One region of the Streptomyces taklimakanensis genome, then DNA from elsewhere that is predicted to be linked to it. Evidence: riboswitches for the same ligand, from Rfam matches in the RefSeq annotation. Region 1 holds a riboswitch; each other region holds the start of a gene.

Evidence for each region. Region 1 has a riboswitch for cobalamin ahead of F0L17_RS06745 (prenyltransferase/squalene oxidase repeat-containing protein). Riboswitches for the same ligand answer to the same signal wherever they lie in the genome.
Region 2: another riboswitch for cobalamin. It lies ahead of F0L17_RS04830 (cobalamin biosynthesis protein); the one in region 1 lies ahead of F0L17_RS06745 (prenyltransferase/squalene oxidase repeat-containing protein).
Region 3: another riboswitch for cobalamin. It lies ahead of F0L17_RS22670 (ABC transporter substrate-binding protein); the one in region 1 lies ahead of F0L17_RS06745 (prenyltransferase/squalene oxidase repeat-containing protein).
Region 4: another riboswitch for cobalamin. It lies ahead of F0L17_RS22710 (ABC transporter substrate-binding protein); the one in region 1 lies ahead of F0L17_RS06745 (prenyltransferase/squalene oxidase repeat-containing protein).

Annotation. Positions count from the first base shown of each region.
Region 1 is NZ_WIXO01000001.1:1,526,884-1,532,199, forward strand. Features, by position in the region: gene F0L17_RS06740 (peptidoglycan-binding protein) at 1-551, opposite strand, end outside; cobalamin riboswitch at 1,027-1,149, shown strand; gene F0L17_RS06745 (prenyltransferase/squalene oxidase repeat-containing protein) at 1,302-2,630, shown strand; gene F0L17_RS06750 (SCO2322 family protein) at 2,633-3,367, shown strand; gene F0L17_RS06755 (CbiQ family ECF transporter T component) at 3,364-4,575, shown strand; gene F0L17_RS06760 (ABC transporter ATP-binding protein) at 4,572-5,316, shown strand, end outside.
Region 2 is NZ_WIXO01000001.1:1,074,188-1,079,503, reverse strand. Features, by position in the region: gene F0L17_RS04835 (cobyric acid synthase) at 1-576, opposite strand, end outside; gene F0L17_RS04830 (cobalamin biosynthesis protein) at 573-1,523, opposite strand; cobalamin riboswitch at 1,782-1,906, opposite strand; gene F0L17_RS04825 (hypothetical protein) at 2,185-2,400, opposite strand; gene F0L17_RS04820 (inorganic phosphate transporter) at 2,480-3,739, opposite strand; gene F0L17_RS04815 (class II aldolase/adducin family protein) at 3,962-4,645, shown strand; gene F0L17_RS04810 (alpha/beta hydrolase) at 4,767-5,316, shown strand, end outside.
Region 3 is NZ_WIXO01000001.1:5,150,115-5,155,430, forward strand. Features, by position in the region: partial or broken gene F0L17_RS27780 (cbb3-type cytochrome c oxidase subunit I) at 185-430, opposite strand; gene F0L17_RS22660 (ABC transporter ATP-binding protein) at 458-1,345, opposite strand; gene F0L17_RS22665 (FecCD family ABC transporter permease) at 1,342-2,358, opposite strand; gene F0L17_RS22670 (ABC transporter substrate-binding protein) at 2,444-3,481, opposite strand; cobalamin riboswitch at 3,511-3,689, opposite strand; gene F0L17_RS22675 (class I SAM-dependent methyltransferase) at 3,749-4,498, opposite strand; gene F0L17_RS22680 (ATP-grasp domain-containing protein) at 4,581-5,316, opposite strand, start outside.
Region 4 is NZ_WIXO01000001.1:5,159,166-5,164,481, reverse strand. Features, by position in the region: gene F0L17_RS22720 (type B 50S ribosomal protein L31) at 1-48, shown strand, start outside; gene F0L17_RS22715 (glycoside hydrolase family 11 protein) at 601-1,584, shown strand; cobalamin riboswitch at 1,728-1,914, shown strand; gene F0L17_RS22710 (ABC transporter substrate-binding protein) at 1,985-3,025, shown strand; gene F0L17_RS22705 (FecCD family ABC transporter permease) at 3,022-4,071, shown strand; gene F0L17_RS22700 (ATP-binding cassette domain-containing protein) at 4,068-4,844, shown strand; gene F0L17_RS22695 (MFS transporter) at 5,087-5,316, shown strand, end outside.

The DNA of each region.
Region 1 (5,316 bases):
GGGGTCAGCGCGCTGAAGCCCTCGGCGAGGAAGTCGTAGACGGTGTCGGCGTACAGCCGCGCCGCGCGGTCGTCCTCGGCGCCGCCGTAGCGGGCCACCACCGGGTACCAGGCGTCCGGGTCACGGCGTTCGGCGGCGTCCAGGCCCACCGCGTCGGCGTGGGCGCGCAGGACGGCGGCGCCGCCGAGGATGTTGGCGGCGGTGTCCCGCCTCAGCTCCGCCTCCGGTCGGCCGGTCAGTTCGGCGGCCTCGCCCAGGGTGTCCCGAGTGGCGTTGTCCACCAGGTGCATCACGCCGTAGCCGCCCGCGTGGCTGGGCTTTCCGTCGTGGTCGTCGAGATGGGTCTCCCCGTAGCCGACGGCGACGAGGAGGTCGCGGGGGACCTGGAACTCCTCGGCGGCCCGCTCGAACGCCCGATTCACCGGTGCGCGCGCCGCCCGCTCGGCGGGTTGGGCGCCGGCGGGTTGGGCGCCGACGAGCAGGGCGGCCGCGGTCAGACCGCCGACGACGGTCGGCAGCACCCGTCCGCGGGTGGGGGGACGCAGGGACATTCTTCCTCCCGGTCAGCATGTGCGTGGGGGGTGAGCACGCGCTGCTCGCTCACGCCGATGGACTGGGGAGTTCCTATCGGCAAGACATGAACACGTCAATAACGCCCCGACAACGGCGCCTCTCCCGCCCACCACCCGACGGGAACCGGACGCACGCGCCGGGAGACGCCGAACACGGACGCGCCACCATCACCGAGTCCACCCGCCGAGTCCGTCCGCCGATCCCGCCACCGCCCACGGGGACGCCCCCGATGCGACCGTCCCCGCACCGGGGGATTCCGACCCCCCGAAGAGGGTGGCGTCCCGAACTACGCGCGTCAACGAAATGCGCCGACGGCGACGGGAGTTCATTGGTCGCACCTCTGGAGGGGAAGCGGGGGACGGCGGCGGGAAGGGGCGCGCCGGCACCCGGGCCACGGTGTGATCCTCCTCCCGGCGGCGACGACGCTCCCCCCGCGGCCCGTTAGAGTGAGCCGGAGAACGTCTGTGTCCGAGTGGGGAAAGCCGGTGCGAATCCGGCGCTGACCCGCAACCGTGAGCGCGGCGGGCCCCGTCCGCCGGTGCGAGCCGGAGCACCCGCCCGGACGCGAAGGCTCCCGGTGCCGCCTCCCCGCCCCGCGTGGACGCGGCGCCGGCGCCGGCACCGTCGAGGAATGCGGAGCCGAGCCCGGTGTGCCCCGTGCGCGAGCGCGGCCGGCCGTCCGTGCCCGGCCGGCACCACCCTCGGGAACGCACGAGAAAGGCACCGCCATGTCCCTGCGTCGCACCGCCGCGGCCCTGACCGCGGCCACCGCGCTCTGCGCGGTCGCGGCCCCGTCCGCCGCCGCCGACGAGTCACCGCCCGCGCAGGCCCCGACGCAGACCCCGACGCAGCGGGAGCTGCCGTCCGCGTTGTACGGGCAGGGCGATCCGCAGTACGACGCCGTGTGGCGACAGTCCACGGCACTGCTGGCCCAGGACACGGTCGGGGTGGAGCCCGCGGAGAAGGCCGTGGAGTGGCTGGTCCGACAGCAGTGCGAGGACGGCTCCTTCGCCGCCTACCGCCCCGACCCCACCGAGCCGTGCACGACCGAGACGGCGGCCGACGTCAACGCCACCGCCCTCGCCGTCCAGGCGCTGGCCGCCCTCGGCGGGCACGACGAGCGGGTGGAGCGGGCCGTGGAGTGGCTGAAACTCGTTCAGAACGACGACGGCGGCTGGGGCTACGCCCCGGGCGAGGACAGCGACGCCAACTCCGTCTCCGTCGTGATCGGCGCCCTGGTGGCGGCCGGCGAGGACCCGGCCGAGGTCCGCGCGGCGGGGGACGGGAGGACCCCGTACGACTCCCTGCTGGGCTTCCGGCTGGGTTGCGACGCCGAGGCCGACGAGCGCGGCGCCTTCGCCCACCGACCGGACGAGGGCCGGCTGTACGCCAACGACGACGCCACGGCCGCCGCCGTCCCGGCCGCCCTCGGCGAGGACCTGCTCGTCGAGCCCGGCGGGAGCGACGGCGGCGCCCCGCGGGCCGCCCCCGCCTGCGAGGCCGGCGAGGCCGACGGGAAAACCCGGCAGCCGACCCCCGAGGAGGCCGCCCAGGGCGGTGCCGCGTACCTGGCGAAGAGGTTGGAGGAGGGCGGCGGCCACCTGAAGTCGGCCATGCCCGGCGCCGAGGAGCAGCCCGACTACGGCAACACCGCCGACGCCGTGATCGCCCTCGCGGCCGCCGGCCACCGCGAGGCGGCCCGCGACTCCCTGACCTGGCTGGAGAAGAACGCTCCGAAGTGGGAGGCGTTCGAGACCAGCCCGGCCGCCCTGGGCGGGCTGGTCCTGGCCGCCCGCGCCGCGGGCGGCGACCCGTTCGACTTCGGCGGCACCGACCTGGTGGAGCTGCTGAACGCCACCGGCCCGGCCCCGGCCGCCGTTCCCGACGGCGGCGGTGACGACGACGGGAACGGCGGCGAGAAGGACGGCGAGAACGACGGCGGGACGGACGGTGCCGGCGGCACCCCGCCGGTGTGGGCCCTGATCGGCCTGGGCCTGGCGGTCGGCGCGGGCATCGGTTTCCTGCTCAGCGCCCGGAAGAGGAACCGGTCGAAGTGAGCGTGCCGCACGCCCCGCGGTCCCCCGTCCGCGCCACGGTCCGCACCGCCCCGCGCGCCGCCCTCCGCACCGTCCTGCCGGCCCTCCTGGGAGCCGGCGTCCTCGCGGTGGCCGGCGCGGCGCCCGCGCACGCCCAGGGGTACCGCTACTGGTCCTTCTGGGAACGGAACGGCGACGCCTGGGCCTACGCCACCCAGGGTCCCGGCACGCTGCGCCCCGAGGACGGCGACGTGTTGGGCTTCCGGTTCGCGGTGAGCGAGGACTCCGCCGACGCCGCCGAGCCGCGCGGCGCGGCGTCCTTCGAGGCGATCTGCGGCGGCACCGATCCGGAACCGGGCTCCAAGCGGGTGGCGCTCAGCGTCGACTTCGGCGACCGAGCCGACGCGCCCTCCGGTGAGACCCCGCCGAAGGGCCGCACCGCCTGCGCGGTCGTCCCCGAGGACGGGACCGCCGCCGAGGCGCTGGCCGCCGAGCTGAAGCCGCTGCGGTACAACTCCGAGTCGCTGCTGTGCGCCATCGCCGGCTATCCGCGGACGGGCTGCGGCGAGCAGATCTCCGGCTCCGACCGGGAGACCGGCACCGACGCCACGGCCGGTCCCTCCGACGGCGCCTCCGAGGCCGACGGCGCCTCCGAGGCCACCGACGGCGGTCCGTCCGTCGGGCTGCTCGTGGGCGCCGCGGCCGTCGCCGCCCTGGGCGCCGCGGCCGTCCTGCGGGCCCGACGACGCCGGTCATGAGCCCACGCCCGACCGTCCCCACCCCCTCCGCCCTCGTCACCGCGCTGCGCGCCCCGCGGGCGACCCGGGCGGGCGCCCTGCACGCCGGCGCGTGGTGGCTGTGGGCGCTCGGATTGGCCACGGCCGCCTCGCGCACCACCAACCCGCTGCTGCTCGCCCTGCTCGTCGCCGTCACCGGGTACGTCGTCGCGGCCCGCCGCACCGACGCGCCCTGGGCACGCGGCTACGGCGTCTTCCTCAGGATCGCCCTGCTGGTGCTGGCCGTCCGGCTGGTGTTCGCGACGCTGCTGGGCTCCCCGATCCCCGGCACCGTGGTGCTGTTCACCCTCCCCGAGGTCCCGTTGCCCGAGTGGGCGCAGGGGGTGCGGCTGGGCGGCCGGGTCACGGCCGAGGGCCTGACCTTCGCCCTGTACGAGGGAATGAAACTGGCCACCATGCTGGTGTGCGTCGGCGCGGCCAACGCCCTGGCCAGTCCGGTGCGGTTGCTGAAGTCCCTGCCGGCCGCGCTGTACGAGGCGGGGGTGGCGGTGGTCGTGGCGATGACGTTCGCCCCGCACCTGGTCGCCGACGTGCGGCGGCTGCGCGCGGCCCGCCGGCTGCGTGGCCGCGACGACCGGGGGATCGGGGCGGTGCTGCGGATCGGGCTGCCCGTCCTGGAGGGCGCGCTGGAGCGGTCGGTGGCGCTGGCCGCCTCCATGGACGCCCGCGGCTACGGCCGCACCGCTCGGGTGCCGCCCGCCGTGCGCCGCACCACCGCCGCCCTCACCCTGGGTGGGCTGCTGGGCGTGTGCGTGGGCACCTACGGGCTGATGGCCGCCCAGGGCGCCGCCCTGGGGCTGCCGGTGCTGCTGCCGGGACTGGCCGCCGCGCTCGGCGGGCTGTGGCTGGGCGGACGCCGCTCGGTGCGCACCCGCTACCGGCCCGACCGCTGGGGGGCACGGGCCTGGCTGGTGTCGGCCTCCGGCGCGGTCGTCGCCGCGGCCGTGATCCGGGCCGCGTCCACCGCCCCCGAGGCGCTCCGCCCGTCCGTGGTCCCGCTGACCGCGCCCGAGTTGCCGCTGTGGCCCGCGGCGGCCGTCCTGCTCGGACTGCTCCCGGCCCTCGTCGCCCCCGTTCCGGCCTCCTCGACGGCCGGGCCGGAAGCGGGCGGCGGGGCCGGGCGGCGGTCCGGGAGAACCCCGTCGGCGAAGGAGACATCCCGCGCATGATCCGTTTCGACCAGGTCTCCGTCACCTACGAGGGTGCCGTCGCGCCCGCTCTGCACGGTGTGGACCTCACCGTCGACGAGGGCGAGCTGATGCTGGTCGTCGGCCCGTCCGGCACCGGCAAGTCCACGCTGCTGGGCGCCGTCTCCGGACTCGTGCCGCACTTCACCGGCGGCACCCTGCACGGCCGGGTCACCGTCGACGGCCGCGACACCCGCGACCACCGGCCGCGCGAACTGGCCGACGTGGTGGGCACGGTGGGCCAGGACCCCCTCGCGCACTTCGTCACCGACACCGTCGAGGACGAACTCGCCTACGGCATGGAATGCCTCGGCCTGCCCGCCGACACCATGCGGCGCCGCGTCGAGGAGACCCTGGACCTGCTGGGCCTGGCCGAACTGCGCGAACGTCCCCTGGCCACCCTCTCGGGCGGACAGATGCAGCGCGTCGCCATCGGCTCGGTGCTCACCACCCACCCGAGGGCGCTGGTTCTGGACGAGCCGACCTCCGCGCTGGACCCGGCCGCCGCCGAGGAGGTGCTCGCGGTGCTCCAGCGCCTCGTCCACGACCTGGGCACCACCGTGCTGATGGCCGAGCACCGGCTGGAGCGCGTGGTGCAGTACGCCGACCGGGTGCTGCTGCTGCCCGCGCCGGGCGCCGCGCCCGTGGTGGGCGGTCCGGCCGAGGTGATGGCGCTCTCGCCGGTCCACCCGCCGGTGGTCGCCCTGGGCCGGCTGGCGGGCT
Region 2 (5,316 bases), 450 kb from region 1:
CGAGGCGAAGACGCCGCCCCGGTCGATGTCGCCGACCACCACGACCGGCAGTCGGGCGGCGCGGGCCAGACCCATGTTGACGATGTCGGTGCGCCGCAGGTTGATCTCGGCCGGGCTGCCGGCGCCCTCGCAGATCACCGCGTCGTGGGTGCGCCGCAGCTCGGCCAGGCACTCGGTGACCGTGCCCAGCAGCCTCTCCTGCCGCCCCGCGTGGTACCCGCGGGCGCTCAGCTCGCCCACCGGTCTTCCCAGCAGCACCACCTGGCTGGTGCGGTCCCCGCCGGGCTTGAGCAGCACCGGGTTCATCAGCGCGCTCGGCTCCACCCCGGCCGCGGCGGCCTGCATGGCCTGGGCGCGGCCGATCTCGGCGCCGTCGCGGGTGACGAAGGAGTTCAGCGACATGTTCTGCGCCTTGAACGGCGCCACCTTCACGCCCGCGCGGGCCAGCCAACGGCAGATGCCGGCCGTGACCACGCTCTTGCCCGCGTCCGAGGTCGTCCCCGCCACCAGCAGGCCGCCGCCCGCCGGAACGCCCGCCGCGGCGCTCCGCGGGCCGCTCGTCACCGTGTCCGTCACCGTGCCCTCCCCGGGGCCTTCCGACGAGCCGCCCGGCGGGCGGCTCCCCTCTCCCGCAGCGCGCCGGCGCCGGCGCACAGCACCAGGGCCAACGCGCCCACCCGGCGCGACAGCCGCACCGCACGCTCGATGTCCGCCGCGCGCACCGGGCGGCCGGAGGCGTTGAGCACCGGACGGTGCTCGACCCGCCCCCCGTACGACAGCGGCCCGCCCAACCGCACGCCCAGCGCGCCCGCGAACGCGGCCTCCACCACACCCGCGTTGGGGCTGGGGTGGCGGTGGGCGTCCGCGCGCCAGGCGTCCACCGCGCCGCGCGGGTTCGGACCGGCGAGGACGGCCAGCAGCGCGGTCAGCCGGGAACCGGGCCGGCCCGCGACGTCGTCCAGCCGGGCCGAGGCCCAGCCGAAGCGCAGATGGCGCGGTGAACGGTGGCCCACCATCGCGTCCAGGGTGTTGACGGCGCGGAAGCCGACCAGTCCCGGCACGCCCGCGGCCGCCCCCCACACCAGCGCGCCCACCACGGCGTCGGAGGTGTTCTCGGCGACGGACTCCACCACCGCGCGGGCGATGCCGTCGGCGTCCAGCGCCCGCGGGTCCCGGCCGCACAGGTGCGGCAGTCGGGCGCGCGCGGCCTCCACGTCGCCCGACTCCAGCGCGGCGGCGATCGTCCGGGCCTCGCGCGCCAGGCCGCTGCCGCCGAGCACCGACCAGGTGGCGGCGGCCGTCACCGTGGTGCGGGCGGTGGGGGACCGGCGCGCGGCGCGCTCCAGCACCGCCGCGGCGGCCGTGGCGCCGCCCGCGCACACGGCGGTGTACAGGGCGCCCGCGCCGCGGTGGTCGCGCCACAGCAGGCGCTCGACCGCTGCGGCGGCACGTCCGAAGGCGGCGACGGGGTGCCCGCGGCGGGGGTCGCCGACGACCAGGTCGAGCAGGTGTCCCAGCAGCATCCCGTAGGCCCGGCCCGCGCCGGGGCCGGGTGGGGCGGGTTCCGTGGAACCGGTCGGGTCGGGAGAGGAGGTGACGGTGGCCGGGGAGACGACTGCCGCGTGGTGGGTGCGGTGGGCACGCATCGTGTCAGCGGGCCGTCACACCTCGTGGGGTTCCGTGTGCTGGGGAACGTGGGGGTGTGAACGCGGGCAGGCTGCCGTGCATGGCGGTGTCCTCACTCAGGGTCCTCGCCCTGGCTCGACGTGACCGGCGGCGAGAGTCTCCTGGCTCCCGGATCGGCGCTTCCCCCGGCCTTCCAACCCGATGTACGGGCCGTGACGCTGGGTGGGGGGCGCTCCCCGGTGACAGTGGCGGGACCGCGCCGGATTCGCACCGGCTTCCTCTCCTGCCGCCGTTGGGCAACGGGAAGTCCACCACGCCCACGGGGACGCGTCAACTCGGCGATGACCTGCGACGGCGCACTGTGCGGAAGCGCACACGGACGCGGTGTGCGCGGTGCGCGCCCGTCGGCGCGCGGTACGAGGCGCGCGCCCGGAACACCGAACGGGCGCCCGGCGTCGTCCGCCGGGCGCCCGTTCGGCGCTCTGCCCGTCCGGGGAGCCCCCTCGACGCCCCGACCCCGCCCGTGGGCGGCGGAAGGAGCGGAGGCGGGGCCCGGACTCAGGCCGCGATGATGTAGATGCCGTAGGCCACGGCCGCCGCGCACAGGGCGTAGCAGGCGTAGGAGCCGAGACGGGCCGGGGACGTGGTGCCGGCCGAGGCCCTGCGTCCGCCGGCGGAGCCGATGATGCCCAGGGTGAACACGCCCACCAGGCCGACCGTCATCACGAGGCTGACCCCGAAGACCTGGCCGAGAGCGGCCCAGTCGATGTCCATGGTGCTTCTTCCTTTGCGACTTACGACCCGTGCGGGATCCGCGTGGGTACGGGACGGGGGGATGTGGCGGGTCGGTGCCTCACGGGGCGGAGACGGTGGTCTTCCCGGCCCGGTCGTCCCGGTCGGTCGCCTCGGCGTCCCCCAGGGCGGCGGTGGTCGGCGGCGGCGCGACGGCCTGCAGGGCAGCGGTGACCACGCCCGGGTCCTCGGTCCCCTGCCGCTCGGTGGCGGTCGGCTCGACGTCGTTGACGTTGGTGTGGTCCACCGGCTCCCGACGGGAGGCGAACCAGATGGCGGCGACGGCGAGCACGGCCAGGATCGCGACCGTGGTGACGCCCCAGTCGCCCTGGGTGGCCAGCAGGGCGGACCCCGCGGCGACCAGACCGGCGGCCGGGAGGGTCAGGCCCCAGGCGGCGACCATGCGGCCCGCGGTGCTCCAGCGCACCGCGCCGCCCTTGCGACCCAGGCCGCATCCCATGATCGAGCCGGAGCAGACCTGGGTGGTGGAGAGGGCGAAGCCCAGGTGGGAGGAGGCCAGGATGGTGACGGCCGAGCTGGTCTGCGCGGCGAAGCCCTGCGCCGGACGGATGTCGGTGAGGCCCTTGCCCATGGTGCGGATGATGCGCCAGCCGCCCAGGTAGGTGCCCAGCGCGATGGCGATGCCCGCCGAGGCGATGACCCACAGCGGCGGGTCGGCGTCGGCGCCGAGTACGCCGCCCGAGATCAGGGCCAGGGTGATGACGCCCATCGTCTTCTGCGCGTCGTTGGTGCCGTGGGCGAGGGAGACCAGGGCGGCCGAGGCGATCTGTCCGGCCCGGTACCCCTTGGCGACCTCCTGCTCGTCGCTGTTCCGGCTGAGGCGGTAGGTGAGCCGGGTGGCGAGCATCGCGGCGATTCCGGCCACCAGGGGGGCTACCACGGCCGGGATCAGGACCTTCATCACGACCGCGTCGAAGGAGACCGCGCCGATGCCGACGGAGGCGACCGTCGCGCCGATCAGACCGCCCATGAGGGCGTGCGAGGAGCTGGAGGGGAGGCCGGCCAGCCAGGTCAGCAGGTTCCAGATGATGGCGCCGACCAGTCCGGCGAAGATCACCGCGGGTTCGATTCCGGCGTCCTCGTTGATGAGACCCTTGGAAATGGTCGCGGCGACCTCGACCGAGACGAAGGCTCCGACGAGGTTGAGGATCGCCGACATCGCCACCGCCGTCTTGGGCCTGAGAGCCCCGGTGGAAATGGTGGTGGCCATCGCGTTGGCCGTGTCGTGGAAGCCGTTGGTGAAGTCGAACACCAAGGCTGTGACGATCACGATCCCGATGAGAAGCGTGATGTTTTCCATCTCACCCAGGCAATCAGTCGAAGGGGCGGTACTCGGCGAACGTAGGGACCTCGGGTGAACGCAAGGTGAACTGAGAACGGATTCATGGTGTCTCACGGAACCTGTGTGCGCAGGAGCGCGCGATGAGGTACCCGAACGCCCCACCCGGCGCTCGAACGCCCGGGGCGCCCCCCCCCGTGCCGCCGTCGCCGCGCTACAGTCCTCCGCCGGAGGTGGACACGGATGCGGCCGACCCGGACCGATGCCCGGACCGACGCCTGGAGCGACGCCTGGAGCGACGCCTGGGACGAACTGGTGGAGACGGCCCGCAGGACGGTGGTCGACGGACTGGTCGTCGGCACCTCGGGGAACGTCTCGGTGCGGGTGGACGACACCGTCCTGGTCACACCCAGCGGAGTGCCCTACGACCGGCTCGGGCCGGACGAGTTGTGCGCGGTCGACCTGGCGGGCCGGCGGGTGGCCGGGGACCTGCTGCCCACCAGCGAACTGCCCATGCACCTGGCGGTCTACCGCGCCACCGACGCGAGGGCGATCGTCCACACCCACGCGGTGCACGCCACCGCCGTCTCCACGCTCGTCGACGAACTCCCCGCGATCCACTACGCGATCGCCGCGCTGGGCGGCCCGGTGCGTGTCGCCCCGTACGCCACCTACGGCAGCGAGGAGCTGGCCGCGGGAGCCCTGGAGGCCCTGCGCGGCCGCAGTGGCTGCCTGCTGCGCAACCACGGCACGCTGGTGTACGCCGACGGCCTCCGCCGGGCGTACGACGCCACCGCCCAACTGGAGTGGACGTGCCGGGTCTGGCTCGCCGCCGCCTCCGTGCCGAACCACACCCCCTCCCTGCTGTCGCCCGCGGAACTGGACCGCGTCGCCGAACGACTGCGCGGCTACGGGCAGCCCGACTGAGCGGCCCGCGCCACCGCGCTCCGCCACCGGGTCCGGGAGGGCACCGCCGCGCCCGCCCGCCGGGGGCGCGCCGGGGGCGCCCCACTGGCCCGATCGCCGTCGTCCCGCCATCCTGGGCAGGATGAGTCTGCGCAAAACGGCGATGCTGACCGCCACCACCCTGCTCGGCACCGGCACGGCCGCGGTCGTGGCCGGCCGGTACGCGGCCGTCTCCGCCCTCCGGCCGTCCTCCGGCCGTTCCCTGCCCGCCGGCTTCCAGGGTCCGTCGCTGACGGTGCACGCCACCGCCGCGGGACGGATCACCCTGACCCGTTCACCGGCCACCCGGCTACCGGGCACCTACGCGCTCACCGGGCCGGGCCGGCACGCCGTCGTCGGTCCCGTGCTCGACCTGCCCACCACCGCCGACACCGTGGTGCGGCGGCTGGAACGCGTCGACCGCGGCCGGCTCGCCACCGGCGACCGGGTGCGCCTGACCCCGCAGTTGCACACCGGCAACCCGCGCGACGCCCTCGGCCTGGACCACACGGACGTGGAGATCCCCGGCGAACTCGGTGCCCTGCCCGCGTGGTACCTGCCGGCCCTCCGCGACATCTGGGTGATCGCCGTGCACGGCCTGGGCGCCACGCGCGAGCACCCCCTGAACGTCCTGCCCTTCCTCCACGACCTGG
Region 3 (5,316 bases), 3.6 Mb from region 1:
TCGGGGACGGAGCGGGAGCCGGCCGCGGCCCACCGCGCCGTCCGGGGACGCGGCCCCCGCCCTCCACGGCGCCGGAAGCCCGGTGTTCGGCGCACCGATCGACGGGCACTGGTGGGCAGCGCACGACAGCGCACGACGAGGCGGGAAGGGGCGTCATGGTGCTGTCGAGCGGACGAGCGCGCCGGGCGGCCGCGCCGGTGGGGGTGAGGGATCCCGCGACGACCGTCAGACCGCCCAACGGGAACAGCCAGTAGGTGAAGGCGTTCATCCGGGGGAACGCCACGTCCGGGGCACCGATCCGCAGGGGCATCACCGCGTTGGCGAACCCGGCGAACATCGGGGTCGCGAAGAGCAGCATCATGATCGTGCCGTGGATGGTGACGAGCTGGTCGTACCGGTGGCGCGTCACCGGTTGCAGTCCGGGCGCGGCCGAGGACGGCACGCTCGGCCTCCGGACTCACGTCCCCTCCCGCGACGGGCACCCACCGCGCGGGCCGCGGACGCGAACGGGCGGCCGGTCCCCGCCCGCTTCGGCGCCCGCCCGGGCACCCGCCCGGACGCTCGGTGTGGTCCCCTCCGGGAGGAAGACGACATGGGGCGCCCCGGTGCGGGGATGGAGGGTCACTTCCCCGGCCACGCCGTACACCTCGGCCAGCAGCCGCGCGGTGAGCACCTGCCGTGGCGGCCCGGCCGCCACCACCTCGCCGTCCTTGAGGACGTAGAGGCGGTCGCAGTGGCAGGCGGCCAGGTTCAGGTCGTGGAGGGCGACCAGGACGGTGGTCGGGACGCGGCGCAGCAGACCCAGCACCGCCAACTGGTGCCGGACGTCCAGGTGGTTGGTCGGTTCGTCCAGGACCAACAGGGCGGGCTGCTGCGTCAGGGCCCGCGCGATGAGCACGCGCTGCCGTTCGCCGCCGGAGAGCCGGTCGAACGGCCGGTCCGCCAGTTCCGCCGCGTCGACCAGGGCCAGCGACTCCTCCACCAGCCGGGTGTCGTCGGGGCCGTCGCCGTCGAGCAGGCGCTTGTGCGGGGTGCGCCCCATGGCCACCACCTCGCGCACCGTCAGATCCAGGTCGCCGCCGGGTTCCTGCACCACCGCCGCCAGGGTGCGCGCCAGTCGACGCACGGGCACGGACCAGGCGTCCGCCCCGTCCACCAGCACCCGCCCGGCCTCGGGACGCAGCACGCGGTAGACGGCGCGCAGCAGGCTGGACTTGCCGCTGCCGTTCGGGCCGATCAGGCCGATCGTCTCGCCGGGAGCGGCGGTCAGCGACACCTCCCGCACCAGCCGGCGGGCCCCGGCCGCGACCGTGAGGTTCTCGACACCGAGTTCGGCCGCGCTCATCGATCCCTCCGGTCGGCGCCCCGCCGGGCGTCCCGGCGCATCAGCCACAGGAAGAACGGGCCGCCGCACAGGGCCGTCAACACTCCGACGGGGATCTCCTGTGGAGCGGCGACGGTGCGGGCCGCGATGTCGGCCCAGACCAGGAACACCGCCCCCGCCAGGGCCGCGGCCGGCAGGACGCGGCGGTGGTCCCCACCGGTGAACAGCCGCACGACGTGCGGCAGCATCAGGCCGACGAAGCCGATGGGCCCGGCCGCCGCGACCAGGACGCCGGTGACCAGGGACAGCAGGACGAACATCCGGGCGCGGAAGCGCGCCACGTCCAACCCCATGGTGGTGGCCGCCTCCTCGCCCGCCAGCAGCAGGTTCAGCGGCCGGGCCCGCGTCAGCAGCAGCGCGACGGCCGCCGGCAGCACGGTCGCGGGCAGCCACAGGGTGCTCCAACGCACCCCGCCGAGGCCGCCGAGCGTCCAGGAGAGGACCTCCCTGGCCTGGTTGCCCCGCTCGGCGGTCAACAGCACCAGGTGGGTGACGGCGGTCAGCACGGCGGCGACGGCGACACCGGAGAGCACCAGCCGCGTCGAGGTGATGCGTCCCCCCGCACGCGCGGTCGCGTACACCAGCAGCAGCGTCACCAGGGCCCCGACGAACGCCGACACCGGCAGCGACAGCGCGCCGAAGACGCCGACGCCGGAGACGATGACCAGCACGGCTCCCAGCGAGGCGCCCGAGGAGACGCCCAGCAGGTACGGGTCCGCCAGCGGGTTGCGCACCAGGGCCTGCATGACCGTGCCGACCACCGCCAACCCGGCACCGGTCACGGCGCCCAACAGGACGCGGGGGGCCCGCACCTCCAGCACGATCGTCTCGCGCGCCCGGGGCCAGTCCGCCTCCACCCAACCGGCGCCCAGGTGGTGCGCGAGGACGCTCCAGACCTGGCCGGGCGGGACGCGCACCGAGCCGATGGCCAGCCCGGCCGTCAGCGAGACCGACAGGAGCACGCCGAGGAGCACCAGGAGCAGCGGGTAGGGCGGGGAGCCGGGGCGCCTCCGCCGGGCCGGTCGGCCACGGGGGTGTCCGGCGCCGCCGGGTGGGCCGTCACCGGAACCGCTCGGGGTGCAGGGCGCGGGCCAGGTCCGCCACGGCGTGCGGGGGACGCACGCCGACCAGGGTGGCGGTCAGCGGCAGCACGACGAACCGCTCGTTCCTGATGGCGGGCACATCGGCGAGGGCGGGCTGGGAGAGCAGGAACTCCTTCTTCCGCTCGACGCTGCCCGCACCGCGGTAGTGGTGGATCACGATGACCTCGGGCCTGCGCTCGACGACCTGTTCCCAGGAGACGTCGCCGAAGACCTCGTCCAGGTCGTCGAACACGTTGCGTCCGCCGGCCAACCGGATGATCTCGGTGCCCAGGCCCCTTCCCCCCGCGGTGTAGGCGGACCCGTCACCGCTGTCGTAGACGAACACCGGCACGGTGGGGGCGCCCTCGACGGCCTCGGTGGTCTCGGCGACCCGCCTTCGGAGGTCGGCCACCAGGTCCCCGGCGCGCTCCCGCACGCCGAAGATCCTCCCGAGGGTGCGGATCTCCTCGTAGGCGTCGTCCATGGTCACCTCGCCCTCGCCGCAGTACTCGCGGTTGAGGTGGGTGTCGATGCCCGCGTCGGCGAACGCCTCGCGGGAACGGCCCTCGTTCTCGGCGAAGGCGGCGCCGTAGCCGCCGTAGACGAAGTCCGGCTCGGCCGCCAGGACCGTCTCGAAGGAGGGTTCCCTCTCGGCCAGTCGCGGGATGCTCTCGAAGTCCTTCCGCAGGGCGGGCAGCACCGCGGAGTCGGGGAAGGCGGTGCCGACCATGACGTACCTCAGCCCGAGGGAGAGCATCAGCTCCGCCGGGTGTTGGTGGATGGTGACGACCCGGGACGGCGGTTCCTCGTACGTCGTACGGACGCCGCAGTTGTCGACGGTGACGGGGAAACCCCCCGCGGACGCGGGCTCGGACGCGGTCCGGTCGTCGGAACCCGCGTCGGCACCGCAGCCGGTCACCAGGACGGCGACCAGTGCGAGGGCCGGACCGCGCGCGGTTCTCCGGCGCGCGCGGCCGCGGGGGAGGGGCGGCAGAGGGAACGTTCCGTCGTACACGTGGTGCCTCCTACGGAGTCCTCGCTCCTCGGACGGGCCCGCGACAGGACAGTGTCCTGACTCCCGGATCGACGCTCCCCCGGCCTTCCCGCTCGCGCGGTGGCTCCTCGAAGGCGTGTGCTCCCCGGTCACAGTGGCGGGACCGTGCCGGACTCACACCGGCTTCCTGGCACCCGTCGCGGCGATGACCCGCTGATGGTACGTACTTGCGAACGATTCGCAAAAGAGCGTGCGGTGGGCGCCGCGCGCCCCCGGCGCCCACCGCTCTCACCCCTTGCGGACGGCCCGCAGCACCAGCCGCTCCGCCTCCTGGTCGTAGGGACGGCCGTCGAAGCCGCCGAAGACCTCCACCTCCCCGAAACCGGCCTCCTCGGCCATCTCGCGCAGCTCGACCGCGCTGTAGACGAACCACACCAGGCCGGCGCGGTCGACGCGGTCCCCGCGCACCAGGACCCAGTCGCTGCGCAACCGGGCCCAGTCGTCCAGCACGGTGTCGGTCTGCACCAGCAGGTCCTCGCCGCGCCGGACGACCTTCGGGGGCGTCACCCTGCGGGCCAGGATCTCCTTGCCGGCCACGTCCAGCACCAGCCTGCCCCCGGGCACCAGACAGTCGTGCATGTTGCGCAGCACCCGGGCGTTGTCGTCCGGATCCTCGAAGTAACCGAAGGAGGTGAACATGTTGAGCACCACGTCGTACGCGCCCGCCTCGACGTGGTGCAGGGCGTCGGCCCGTACGAACCGGGCCTCCACCCCGGCCGCCTCGCAGGATTTTCGCGCCTTCTCCAGCATGGCCGGGCTGCGGTCCACGCCGGTGACCTCCAGGCCGCGGCGGGCGAGGGGGACGGTGAACACGCCGGGCCCGCAACACAGGTCGAGCGTGCGGGACCCGGGCGGGAAGGAGAGCAGGGGAGAGGTGGCGAGGAGTTCCTCGGCCTGGGCGAAACGCTGCTCGGGGAAGAGGAAGTCGTAGAAACCGGTCCAGAAGTCGTCGTCCTCGAACCCGTCCGTCCGTGTCATCGGGACTCGTCCTTTCCGTGGTGCGGTTCGGGGTCCCGCCACCCGGCGGGGCGGGGCGAGCGTGCCGGTACGGCCGGCCTCCTCATCCGTCCCGCGCCTCCTCGGTGAGGACGCGCAGGGCGTTGGCGGCGGCCACGGCGCGGTGGGTGGCCAACTCCGCGGTCTCGGCCTCCGCGTGGACGATGCCCGCGTAGCCGCGGCTGTCCGTCAGGTGCTCGATGCGGTCGCCGACGCGTTTGGTCGGGTACCAGGTGGGGGAGCCGGGCATGTCCGCCAGCCTCTCCAGCCCCTGGACACCGGTGAACACCCCGGGCCGTTCGGGGTAGCCCAGGACGAAGGCGACCGCCGGTCCGCCGGGCGGCTCCGCGTCGATCAGGCGGGGACGGCGGCCGAGCGCGGTCTCCACCATCGCCTCGTAGACGTTGCAGCCCAGGGAGCGGCACATGCCCTCGGCGACCAGGGCCCCACCGATGCGAGGGTTGATCTCGACGATCTCCGGGCCCGCGAGGGTGAGGGCGAACTCCACGTGGGCGAAGCGGTCGGTGTACCCCACGGCCGCGAGGACCTCGTCCAGCCACCGCTCCAGCGAGGCGCGCTGTTCCTCGGGGAAGGCGACGGGGAAGGCGGTGACCTCCTCGCGGAAGTACGGCTCGCGCGACATCAGCCTGCTGGAGACGCCCAGCAGCCGGGTGTGCCCCCGCCAGGTGAGCGTCTCGGCGCTGTAGACCGGCCCGGAGAAGTACGGTTCGGCGAACAGGCGCCCGAACAGGGTGCGTTCGGCGGCCTCGCGCAGCGCCGTCTCCAGCTCCCGCTCGTCG
Region 4 (5,316 bases), 3.6 Mb from region 1:
AAGTTCGAGCAGCGCTACGGCAAGCCGGGACAGGCCCCGAACGCTTGATCGACTCGGGTGTGGGTGGCCGTCGCGGACCCTGTCCCGCGGCGGCCGGGGTCCGCCGCGCCTCGGAGCCGGACACACCCCGAAACAGTTCCGGAAGCCCATCGGAAATTTCGGCGCCACGCCTCCGGTGATGATCTCTGCTACGGGTCCACACACGGCCATTCTTGGAGCAGATCGGCAGAGCGGGCCCATTGATCAGGCAGAACGCTCCCTCTGGAAACCCCTCGGCAACAGAGAGTTTCCGTAATCATTGCGGAAACCGTTGACAACCCAACGGAGCGATTCAACACTGTCGGCGTCGACAGGCCCCACCGCTGTCGACCCGGGTCGCCCCCGCGACCCGCTCCTTCGGTCGTCGACCGAACGACGACCGGTTGAGCCCCACCGTCGTCGTACGACGCCGGCACGCGGTGGCCGTCCCCACACCGGCCGCCGAGCACCCCGCCGCGCCGTACGCGCTGCCTGGCATCACGCCGGCCCTCAGGAAGAGGAGGCACGCACGTGAACGACGCTCCACCCCGCCGGAAGAGACGCGGACTCGGCCTCACCAGGCTGCTGCCCAAGAGGCGCGGATTCGGTCGCCTCAGGCTGCTCATCGGCAGTGCCTGCGCCGCGTTGATCGCGACCGCGGCGCTCCCGCCCGGAGCCGCCCACGCCCAGACCATCACCTCGAACCAGACCGGCACCCACAACGGCTACTTCTACTCGTTCTGGACCGACGCCCCCGGGACGGTCTCCGCGACCATGGGATCCGGCGGCAACTACAGCACCTCCTGGCGCAACACCGGCAACTTCGTCATCGGCAAGGGCTGGAGCACCGGCGGACGCCGGACCGTGACCTACTCGGGCAGCTTCAACCCGTCCGGCAACGCGTACCTGACCCTCTACGGGTGGTCGAGGAACCCGCTCGTGGAGTACTACATCGTCGACAACTGGGGCACCTACCGGCCCACGGGGACGTACAAGGGCACGGTCACCAGCGACGGCGGCACCTACGACATCTACGAGACGACGCGGTACAACGCTCCTTCCATCGAGGGCACCAAGACCTTCAAGCAGTTCTGGAGCGTCCGGCAGTCGAAGCGGACGGGCGGAACCATCACCACCGGCAACCACTTCGACGCGTGGGCCCGTCACGGGATGAACCTGGGCAGCCACGACTACATGATCATGGCGACCGAGGGCTACCAGAGCAGCGGCAGCTCCAACATCACCGTGGGCGGCACCGGCGGTGGTGGCGGCGGTGGCGGCGGTGGTGGCGGTGGCGGTGGCGGCTGCACCGCGACCCTGTCCGCGGGAGACAGGTGGGACGACCGGTACAACCTCAACGTCTCGGTGTCCGGCTCCAGCAACTGGACCGTGACGATGAACGTCCCGTCCCCCGCCGAGATCATCGCCACCTGGAACATCAGCGCCAACTGGCCCAGCAGCCAGGTACTGACCGCCAGGCCCAACGGCAACGGCAACAACTGGGGCGTCACCATCAGACACAACGGCAACTGGACCTGGCCGACGGTCTCCTGTAGCGCGGGCTGACCCCCGCCCCCTGAAGCACCGCACCCGTGGCGCGGCGGCCCCGAGCCGCCGCGCCACACCGCTTCCGGCGCCCGCGCCGTCGGTGCGCCCGCGCTCGGACGGATCGGCGCGGTCGGCGCGCGTCCGGGCGTCTCCGCTCCCTGTGGTAATTTGCCGAGGCCAGTCGAACCCACGTGCGTGGGTCAGGGAATCCGGTGCGAATCCGGAGCTGACGCGCAGCGGTGAGGGTGACGGGTGGGGCATCGGCCACTGGACGGCTGTCGCGGTCCGGGAAGGCGCCTCGTCCGGGTGATCCCGAGTCCGAAGACCTGCTGGCGGCCTCCGCCCGGTACGTCCCGCGGTGGAGGGGCACTGTCCGACGGGGCTTCGCGTACGAGCCCCCGACACCTGGGGAAGTTCCGTGCCGATCGCGCGCCTCGTCCGCCGTTCCGTCCTGCTCCTGTCGGGAGTCGCGCTCCTGGCCGGCTGCGCTCAGGGCGTGTCCTCGCCGCCTCCGTCGTCGCCGCGGGGGGAGAGCGGCCACCCGGTGACGCTCGACAACTGCGGGCGGACGGTGGAGATCGCCGCCGCACCGCGGCGAGCCGTCTCGTTGAACCAGGGCACCACCGAGATCCTGCTCTCCCTCGGTCTCGCCGACCGGATGGTCGGCACCGCCACCTGGACCGACCCGCTACCCGAAGCGCTGGCGACGGCGGGCGCGGCGGTGCCCAGACTCGCCGACGACACCCCGTCCTTCGAGAAAGTGCTGGCCGCCGAGCCCGACTTCGTCGCCGCCTCCTTCGCCTCCACGCTCGGCAAGGGGGGCGTGGCCACCCGCGAGCGGTTCGAGGACCTCGGTGTGCCCACCTACCTCTCCCCCGCCGACTGCACCGGCAAGGACAACAGCGGCGACGGCGACGGCGTGCGCACCGCCCCGCTGACCCTGGAGACGGTCTACGGCGAGATCCGCGACCTGGCCCGGGTGTTCGGGGTCGAGGAGCGCGGCGAGAGGCTCGTCTCCGACCTCAGGGCGCGCGTCGAGGAGGCCACCTCGGGCGTCGACGCCTCCGGCGTGACGCTCCTGTACTGGTTCGCCAACTCCGAAGCCCCCTACATGGCGGGCTGTTGCGGCGCCCCCGGTGTCATCACCCGCGCGCTCGGCGCGGAGAACGTCTTCGACGACAGCCGCGAGGAGTGGCCCCAGGTCAACTGGGAGACCGTCGCCGACCGCGACCCCGACGTCCTGGTGATCGGCGACCTCACCCGCAGGTCGCAGACGGCCGAGAGCGCGGAGAAGAAGATCGAGTTCCTGGAGTCCCACCCGGTCACCCGCACCATGGACGCCGTCCGGAACAAGCGGTACGTCCTGCTCGGCGGCCAGGCCATGAACCCGACCGTGCGCACCGTCGAGGGCGTGGAGAAGGTGGCCGCGGCGCTGCGCGCGTACGGGCTCGCCGAGTGACCGGCGGCATACCTCCGATCGGACGGACCGGACGCGGCGTCCTGGTGTGGGCGGTCGGGCTCGCCGCGCTGTGCGCCTCCGTCGCCGTGACCGTCACCATCGGTCCGGCGGCCATCGGCGTCGGCGACGTGTGGTCGGCGATCGCGGCCCGCCTGGGCTGGGGGACCTCGCACCTGACCCCGCTGCGGGACGGGATCGTGTGGGACCTGCGGCTGCCGCGCACCCTGCTGGCGGCCGGGTGCGGGGCCGGACTGGCCGTGTGCGGGGCGGTGATGCAGTCGCTGCTGCGCAACCCGCTCGCCGACCCCTTCGTCCTGGGCGTCTCCTCGGGGGCCTCGACCGGAGCCGTGGTGGTGGTCGTGCTCGGCGCCGGGGGCGGCGTGTTGTCGGTCTCCGGCGGGGCGTTCGCGGGCGCGGTCTGCTCCTTCGCGCTGGTGCTGCTGCTCAGTCACACCCTGGGAGGCGGCACGGACCGGGTGGTGCTCTCCGGTGTCGCGGCGATGCAGTTGTTCTCGGCGCTCACCTCCTTCGTGGTGATGACGGCGGCCGACGCGGAGACCACCCGTGGGGTGCTGTTCTGGCTGCTCGGCTCGCTGGGCGGCGCGGGCTGGACGGACGTGTGGCTGTGCCTGTCCGTTCTGGCGGTGGTCCTGCTGGTGTGCCTGGGGCACGCCCGCGCCCTGGACGCGTTCGCCTTCGGGCAGGACGCCGCGGCCTCGCTCGGGGTCTCCGTCGCCCGCACCCGGCTGGTGCTGCTGTGCGCCACCGCCCTGCTGACCGGCGCGCTCGTCAGCAGCGCCGGAGCCATCGGCTTCGTCGGCCTGGTGCTGCCGCACGCCGCCCGAGCGCTGACCGGCCCCGGCCACGGTCGGCTGCTGCCGGCCTGCGCGCTGGCCGGGGCGGTGTTCCTGGTGTGGGCCGACACCCTGGCCCGCACCGTCCTGGATCCGCAGGAGGTGCCGGTGGGGGTGGTGACCTCGCTGGTCGGCGTCCCGGCGTTCGTCCTCGTCCTGTACCGCACCCGGGGTCTGCGGGGGGCGTCGTGACGCTCCGCGCCGAGCGGATCTCCCGCTCGGCCGGCGGGCGACTGATCCTGGACGGGGTCGACCTCGCCCTGCGCCCCAGGGGGACGACCGGTGTGCTGGGACCGAACGGTTCGGGCAAGTCCACGCTGCTGCGTCTGCTCGCCGGCGTCCTCGCCCCCGCCTGTGGGGTGGTCACGCTCGACGGACGTCCGCTCGGCGAGCTGAGCCGCCGGGCGATCGCCCGGCGCGTGGCCGTCGTCGAGCAGCAGGTCGACACCCAGGTGGAGTTGACCGTCGCCGACGTCGTGCGCCTGGGCCGCGTTCCGCACCGACGTCCCTGGGCGCCGGCCTCGCCGGCCGACGAGCGGGCCGTCCGCACCGCTCTGGAACGGTGCGGGCTGACCGATCAGGCGGAACGCGCCTGGCGCACCCTCTCCGGCGGTGAGCGCCAGCGCGTTCAGATCGCCCGTGCCCTCGCCCAGCAGCCCCGCGAACTCCTGCTGGACGAACCGACCAACCATCTGGACGTCCAGCACCAACTCGACCTGCTGACCCTGGTGACCGCCCTGCCCGTCACCACCGTCGTCGCCCTGCACGACCTGAACCTGGCCGCGATGTACTGCGACGACCTCCTGGTGCTGCGGCAAGGCCGCGTGGTGGCCCACGGCACGCCCGGGGACGTCCTCACCGAGGAGCTCATCGCGGACGTCTACCGCGTGCGCGCCACCGTCGCGCCCCTGGGACCCGACGGCCGTCCCCACGTCCGGTTCCTGGGCACGTTGCCGCCCGGCTGACGTCCGGTGACGCCGCCCCCGGGGGCGGCGTGGTCGTCGACCGGGCCGGGTACGCATCCTCTCGCCCCTGCTGCAAGCCGACCGCAACAACGGTCGATGCGCAGCAGGCGTGGGCGTGGGCTCTCGACGGCGTCGGATGCCGCGCCCCGCCGGGCGGGACCGCCGAGGACGCGCCTCCCCCGACGGTTCCCCGGTGCCGTGCGAGCCGCCGACCGGAGCCACGAACGACAGGAGCCCACACCGTGCCGACCCCACCCGCACCGGCCGCCGCCTTTGGACCCACCCCGACGCGCCGGCGGTCCGTCCTGCGCGACGTCGCCTTCCTGCGGCTGTGGTCGGGCGCCACGGCGTCCGGCCTGGCCACCTGGGCCCTGCCCTTCGTCCTGGGGCTGGCGGTCCTCGACCGGGCGCTCACCGCCGCCGACCTCGGCCTCCTCCTCGCCGCCCGCACCGTGGGGTTCCTCGTGGCCGT